2 linked regions of the Chelatococcus sp. HY11 genome follow. The main gene of each other region encodes a partner of the protein of the gene in region 2 in a complex. Links are inferred from orthologs where the notes say so. Each region holds a gene or a part of one and is shown on either strand. Other genes may lie near its edges. The genes, in order: KIO74_RS21765 and hfq.

Region 1 (3,167 bases), on a different replicon or contig from region 2:
CGTGCGGCGCTGCAGACATCAAGCGCCTGATCGCGTAGACAATGCCCTTCCTCCAGCAGCAGCAACCGCCCTGGATCGATTTCCGCCCCTGTCAGAGGGGAGGCGAGGACATCCCGGCTGGTATCCGCCATGGCCATGAAGAAACGGTCCTTCAGGAGTGGCCGCGCGGACAGGCTGTCCCCCACGACGGGGAGTGCGGCAACCACCGCGTCCAGCCGCCCTTCCTCCAGGTCCAGGAGCAGCTTGTCGGTGATAGCCTCGCGCAGCTCGATCTCGATGCGCGGGTAGGCGGCCCGAAGATAGGGGACGAGCCTTGGTACGAGATAAGGCGCGACAGTCGGGATCGCGCCGATGCGCGCTATGCCGGACAGCGGGCTGTGCTTGTGCTGGCTCGCCTGCTCAAGCTCGGCGACCTCGGCGAGAATGTGCTGCATGCGTGGGAGAAGGGCCTCTCCTTCGCGTGTCAGAAGAATACGCGTTCGGTTGCGCTCGACCAGTTTGGTCCCCAGCGCCGCCTCGAGTTCCATGATCTGCGCCGACAAGGCCGGCTGGCTGACATGCACGAGTTGAGCCGCCCGGCCGAAATGCCGGGTCTGGACCAAGGCGTCGAAATATCTCATCTGCTTGATCGTCACCACAATAGGAAAAAACTATCATAGATTGTTGAAAATGCAATTTGATCCTATGGACGTCCTATGCCAGAAGTTTTCTTAGAAAAATTCCAGGACGTATCGAGGCCTCCCGGGCTTCGCTAGGATGCGTGCCTTAATGCTCGATTGTTTGGGGAAGAAGGCTATGACGGGTAAGAATTTCACGACCACCAACGCTGGCGCGCCTGTCGCGTCTGATGAGCATTCCCGCAGCGTGGGCCCCGATGGGCCGGTCGTCCTGCACGACGTGTATCTCGTCGAAAAGCTGGCGCAGTTCAATCGCGAGCGCGTGCCCGAGCGCGTGGTGCACGCGAAGGGCGGCGGGGCCTTCGGCGAGCTCGTCGTTACGGAGGACATGTCACGCCACACCAAGGCCGCGCTGTTCCAGAAAGGCGTGAAGACGCCGATGCTGCTGCGCTTTTCCTCGGTGGCCGGCGAGCTCGGCTCGCCCGACACGTGGCGCGACGTGCGCGGTTTCGCGCTCAAGTTCTATACGACGGAAGGCAATTACGACATCGTCGGCAACAACACCCCGGTGTTCTTCATCCGCGATGGCATCAAGTTCCCGGATTTCATCCGCTCGCAGAAGCGTCTGCCCGGCAGCCACCTGCGCGATGCCGACATGCAGTGGGATTTCTGGACGCTTTCGCCGGAGAGCGCCCATCAGGTCACCTATCTCATGGGCGATCGCGGTCTGCCGTCATCCTGGCGCCATCTCAACGGCTACTCGTCACATACCTACCAGTGGATCAACGCCGCTGGCGAGCGCGTGTGGGTAAAGTATCATTTCCACAACCAGCAGGGCGAGCAGAACATCGATGGCGACGTGGCGGCGCGCATCGCCGGCACGGATGCGGATCACTATATCCGAGACCTCTATGAGGCGATCGAGCGCGGCGACTTCCCGCGCTGGAAGGTCTCCGTGCAGATCATGCCCTATGAGGACGCCAAGACCTATCGGTTCAATCCGTTCGATCTCACCAAGGTCTGGCCGCACGCGGATTATCCGCTGATCCCGGTCGGCGAGTTCGTGCTGAACCGCAATCCGGAAAATTACTTCGCCCAGATCGAGCAGGCTGCCTTCGCGCCGTCCAATCTCGTCCCGGGCGTCGATGTCAGCCCCGATAAGATGCTGCTCGCCCGTGTGTTCTCCTATGCGGACGCCCATCGTTATCGCATTGGTCCGAACTACAACGAGCTGCCGGTCAACCGTCCGGTCTCGGAGGTTCATTCCTATGCCAAGGACGGTCCGATGCGGCATGGCTTCGCCGGCCACAGCAAACCGGTCTATGCGCCGAATTCATTCGGTGGGCCGACAGCCGATCCGGCACGCGCTTCGGAGGGCAAGGGCTGGGAAGCGGATGGCGAATTCGTACGCTCAGCCTATACGCTGCGGAGCGACGACGATGATTTCGGCCAGGCGGGAACCCTGATCCGTAAGGTTTTCACCCAGGAGCAGAGGGATCGGCTCGTGGATACGCTCGTTGGCCAATACAATGCGCTGACTGTCGATGCCATCAAGGAGAGGTTCATCTGGTATTGGACGAGCATCGACCAGGCCACGGGCGACCTCATCGCGGCCCGCGTCGTCAAGCGCGCGGCTGAGTAAGCAGCCTGATTGGAAGACGGGAGAGGCTCGGGCTCCGGCCCGGGCCTTCTTTCGTTTTACGCTGCCTTGAGATAGTCGCGCCTGGGCCGGCTCCGTCTCAGAGGTGGCTTGTTCAGAGGGCGGCTTGGGTCAGCGCCAAGGCCGCCGCCGCCTGTGTCGGGTCCACCACTGGCAATCCCGTCGCCGCGTTGAGTGCCGCGACATAACGGGCAAGCCCGGCCCCCGCGAAGACGATCGCATCCGCGCCATGGTCATCGCGTAAACTCAGGCCTGCCTTGATCAGGTTGTCTTCGACGACGGCGGGATCCTTGAGCTGCCCATAGTCCAGCCCGAGCCCGACATGGCCGGCGATACGCTCCCGGACCCCGAGGCGACGGGCGAAGCGCAAGCCCTTGACCGGGTTACTGCCCGACACGCCAATGGTGCCGACGAGATCGCCGAGGGCAAGGGCGGCCATCATCCCGGCCTCGCCGATGCCGATCACGGGCTTCGCCGTCAACTCGCGCGCGGAAAAGACCGCGGGGTCCGAGAAACAGGCGATGATGAAGCCCGCAACTTCGGGCTTCGCGCATTCCCGCTCGATGAAACGAAGAATGGCTGGCGCCGCGCTGTCACTGTCGCGCGCGTTCTTGATGCCGTTCGGACCGTCGCTCAGGGTAAGGCAGCGGATGTCCGGACCACCCTCACGCACCAGCCATTTGAGACTGTGCTGCATGTCCTCGGTGATGCCCGTATCCGTGCGGCTGCTCGGGTTGAGGACGTAGATTGTTTTGCGGGCCACCGCCGCCTCCCTCAAGAGATGAAAGCCCGGAGCGTTCATGGCTCCGGGCGAGCCTTCACGACAGAGCGCGGAAATCGTCTATGAAGGCGCGCGCGAGTTGCAGCGCATCCGTCACCGTATGCCGAAG
Region 2 (3,139 bases):
AAGTCGCGCTTGCTCTGACAAATGCCAAGTTCGAGCGTCGATTCGCTTACATTGAACGGCAGCTCGCTTCCACGGGGCGGACCACCAAGGAAGCTAGCCTCGACGAGATGGAAGATCTCTGGCAGGAGGCCAAGCGCGACGAGAAATCTGCGAGCTCCGACTAAGAGGGCCTTACCGGATCCGCTTTGCTCCCGGACAACGCCTCAGCAAACGGGGCTCTTTTGCCTCCGCGATGCGGACAGCCAACAGGACACGGCCATCTTCGTCCGAACGCCGGTCCAGAATTTCAGCCTCCTCATAGAGCCAGTTCAGAACATCTCCGGCCTCTGGCTCCAAGACGACATGATAGATCGCGCGGCCATGCGCCAGCCTGGCTTCGATGGCGGACAACAGGGTATCCATCCCCTCCCCGCTGACGGCCGAGACCAGGACCGGCCGAAGTTCGGTCGGCCTGCGTGACGCGAGATTGTCCAGCTTGGCGCGTTCATCCGGCGCGAGGAGATCGGCCTTATTCCACACTTCGATCAGCCGTTGACCATTGCTTGGGTCAATGCCGAGTTCGCGAAGGATGGTCTCCACATCGCTCGCCTGGGCCTCGGTGTCGCCATGGGACACATCCCGGACATGCAGCAGCACGTCCGCCTCGATCACGTCTTCCAGCGTAGCCCGGAAGGCCGCGACCAGCATGGTCGGAAGATCGGAAATGAAGCCGACCGTATCCGAAAGGATGGCTTTCGAGCCGTGGGGCAGCTCAATCGCGCGGGCTGTCGGGTCGAGGGTCGCGAAAAGCAGGTCCTCGGCCATGACCTTGGCCGCAGACAAGCGATTGAACAGGGTCGACTTGCCGGCATTGGTGTAACCGACCAGAGCGATGATGGGATAAGGCACGCGGCGCCGGCTCTCTCGGTGCAGAGCGCGCGTCCGCTTGACATGTTCGAGGTCACGCTCGATGCGGCTCATCCGCTCCTGGATGAGCCGGCGATCCGTCTCAATCTGCGTCTCTCCAGGGCCTCCGAGAAAGCCGAATCCGCCGCGCTGCCGTTCAAGATGGGTCCATGAGCGGACAAGGCGGCTCTTCTGGTAGGTGAGATGAGCGAGTTCCACCTGGAGCGAGCCCTCGCGCGTGCGTGCCCGCTTGCCGAAGATGTCGAGGATGAGCCCCGTCCGGTCGATGACCTTGGCGCCAAGCGCCCGCTCGAGATTGCGCTGCTGCACCGGGGAGAGAGCGCAATCCATGATGACGAGATCGATCTCATCGGCTTTTACGGTGCCGGCCAGCTCCTCCACCTTGCCCGAGCCGAGATAGGTCGCGGGGCGGACATTGGCGAGGCTTAGCTGGATCGCACGGACGATCGTCACATCGATCGCCCGCGCCAGACCTACGGCTTCATCGAGCCGCGCAGCCGCATCCCGCGCCGTGTTCTCGCCACTGCGCTCGGATGTGCTGCGTGTCAGGTAGGGCCCGATCACGAGAACGCGGGTATTCTTGCCTTCTTGATCAACAGGGGAAGGCGGCGACGGTTGAAACGCGTCCTTACGCTTATCGGGTTGAGTCATTCAGACCTTTTCTGACCCCATATCGTCTGTCGGCTCGAACAGCTGGATCGGATGTCCAGGCATGATCGTCGATATAGCGTGCTTATAGACCAGCTGCGAGTGCCCATCGCGGCGCAGCAATACACAAAAGTTGTCGAACCAAGTCACAACACCCTGAAGCTTGACGCCGTTGACCAGGAAAATCGTCAGCGGGACCTTATTCTTGCGAAGGTGGTTGAGAAAAGTGTCCTGCAGGTTTTGCGCGCGTTCGCCCGCCATCTTGTTAAACCTTCTTCTTGCGCCGTGCTCGTCGGTCCTTGTTCGCTTACACGGCTTCTGTTGTTGCCTTTGCCTTTGCTGCCGGAAGGCTGCGCTGGCGCGGGACGCTCATAGACCGAGAATCGCATTACAAAGGGAGAAACGCTTCAAACGCAAGTATCTCTTGCCGCGCCGATGCGATTCTGGCTGTCGCGCCAGCATCGGTCCGGGCTTGTGCACGGGTGCGCGGCGCGGACGTGAGCTCTCAGGAGCCGATGCCGAGCGACTTCAACTTCCTGTGTAGGGCAGAGCGCTCCATACCGATAAATTCCGCAGTCCGCGAGATATTGCCCGAGAAGCGGTTGATCTGCGCCACGAGATATTCACGCTCAAAGATCTCGCGCGCGTCCCGCAACGACAAACTCATCAGCTTCTCTCCACCGCTGCCAGCAGGCGTGGTCGGCACAAGCGTCCCGATTTCGGCGGGCAAGAGATCGGCGGAAATCGCCGCATCGGGATCGCCGCCGGTCAATATCATCAACCGTTCCACATTGTTACGCAGTTGGCGCACATTGCCCGGCCAATCGTGCGATTGAAGCACCGCCATGGCGTCGTCGGCGATGACACGCTTGGCGAGTCCGGTGGCAACCGAAATCTGCTCCATGAAGAAGCTGATAAGTTCGGGTACGTCCTCCCGCCTCTCGGCCACAGACGGAATCCGGATCGGCACGACACCCAGCCGGTGGAAGAGATCCTCCCGGAAATGGCCCTCGGCTATTTCCTGGGTGAGATCGCGGCTCGTGGATGAGATGATGCGCACGTCGACGTGAACGCGCGTGGTGCCCCCTACCCGCTGGAAGTTCTGGTCCACCAGCACGCGCAGGATGCGGTTCTGCGTTTCCCGGGGCATGTCACCGACTTCGTCGATGTAAAGCGTACCGCCGTGGGCCTCCTCCAGCGCGCCGATGCGCCGGCCACGACCGTCGGTCGCCTCGACACCAAAAAGTTCGCTCTCCATCGTGTCGGGCGTGATCGCCGCCGCATTGATGACGATGAACGGGCCATTGGCTCGTTGCGAGTTCATATGCAGCGTGCGAGCCGCGAGCTCCTTGCCGGAGCCGGACGGGCCGCTGATCAGCACGCGTGCATTGGTCGGACCGACGCGCTCAATGGTCTGCCGCAGCTGGTTGATGATCGGGGATCGGCCTACCATTCGGCTGGTCTGCCCGGATCGCGTCCTGAGTTCGCGCACCTCCCGCTTCAGGCGAGAGGCCTCCAGCGCGCGCTCAGCCACCAGAACCAGGCGATCAGCCTTGAACGGCTTCTCAATGAAATCATACGCGCC

Evidence for each region.
Region 1: the proteins of hfq (region 2) and KIO74_RS21765 are in contact, whole or in part, in a crystal structure (PDB 3VU3), measured with the Escherichia coli proteins. The link is inferred for Chelatococcus sp. HY11 from one-to-one orthologs.

Annotation. Positions count from the first base shown.
Region 1 is NZ_JAHBRX010000002.1:141,939-145,105, forward strand. The notes cover bases 181-3,027. They hold KIO74_RS21765 (catalase), read left to right. Parts: upstream 181-795; coding sequence 796-2,259; downstream 2,260-3,027. Other genes in these bases: KIO74_RS21760 (hydrogen peroxide-inducible genes activator), read right to left, coding at 181-620; KIO74_RS21770 (aspartate/glutamate racemase family protein), read right to left, coding at 2,372-3,027. Outside these bases: more of KIO74_RS21760, read right to left, coding at 1-180; more of KIO74_RS21770, read right to left, coding at 3,028-3,040; KIO74_RS21775 (M28 family peptidase), read right to left, coding at 3,096-3,167.
Region 2 is NZ_JAHBRX010000001.1:1,061,381-1,064,519, forward strand. What follows is about bases 187-3,005. They hold hfq (RNA chaperone Hfq), read right to left. Parts: upstream 1,816-3,005; coding sequence 1,558-1,815; downstream 187-1,557. Other genes in these bases: hflX (GTPase HflX), read right to left, coding at 187-1,557; ntrX (nitrogen assimilation response regulator NtrX), read right to left, coding at 2,060-3,005. Also shown: mazG (nucleoside triphosphate pyrophosphohydrolase), read left to right, coding at 1-164; more of hflX, read right to left, coding at 172-186; more of ntrX, read right to left, coding at 3,006-3,139. UniProt on the Escherichia coli protein: RNA chaperone that binds small regulatory RNA (sRNAs) and mRNAs to facilitate mRNA translational regulation in response to envelope stress, environmental stress and changes in metabolite concentrations.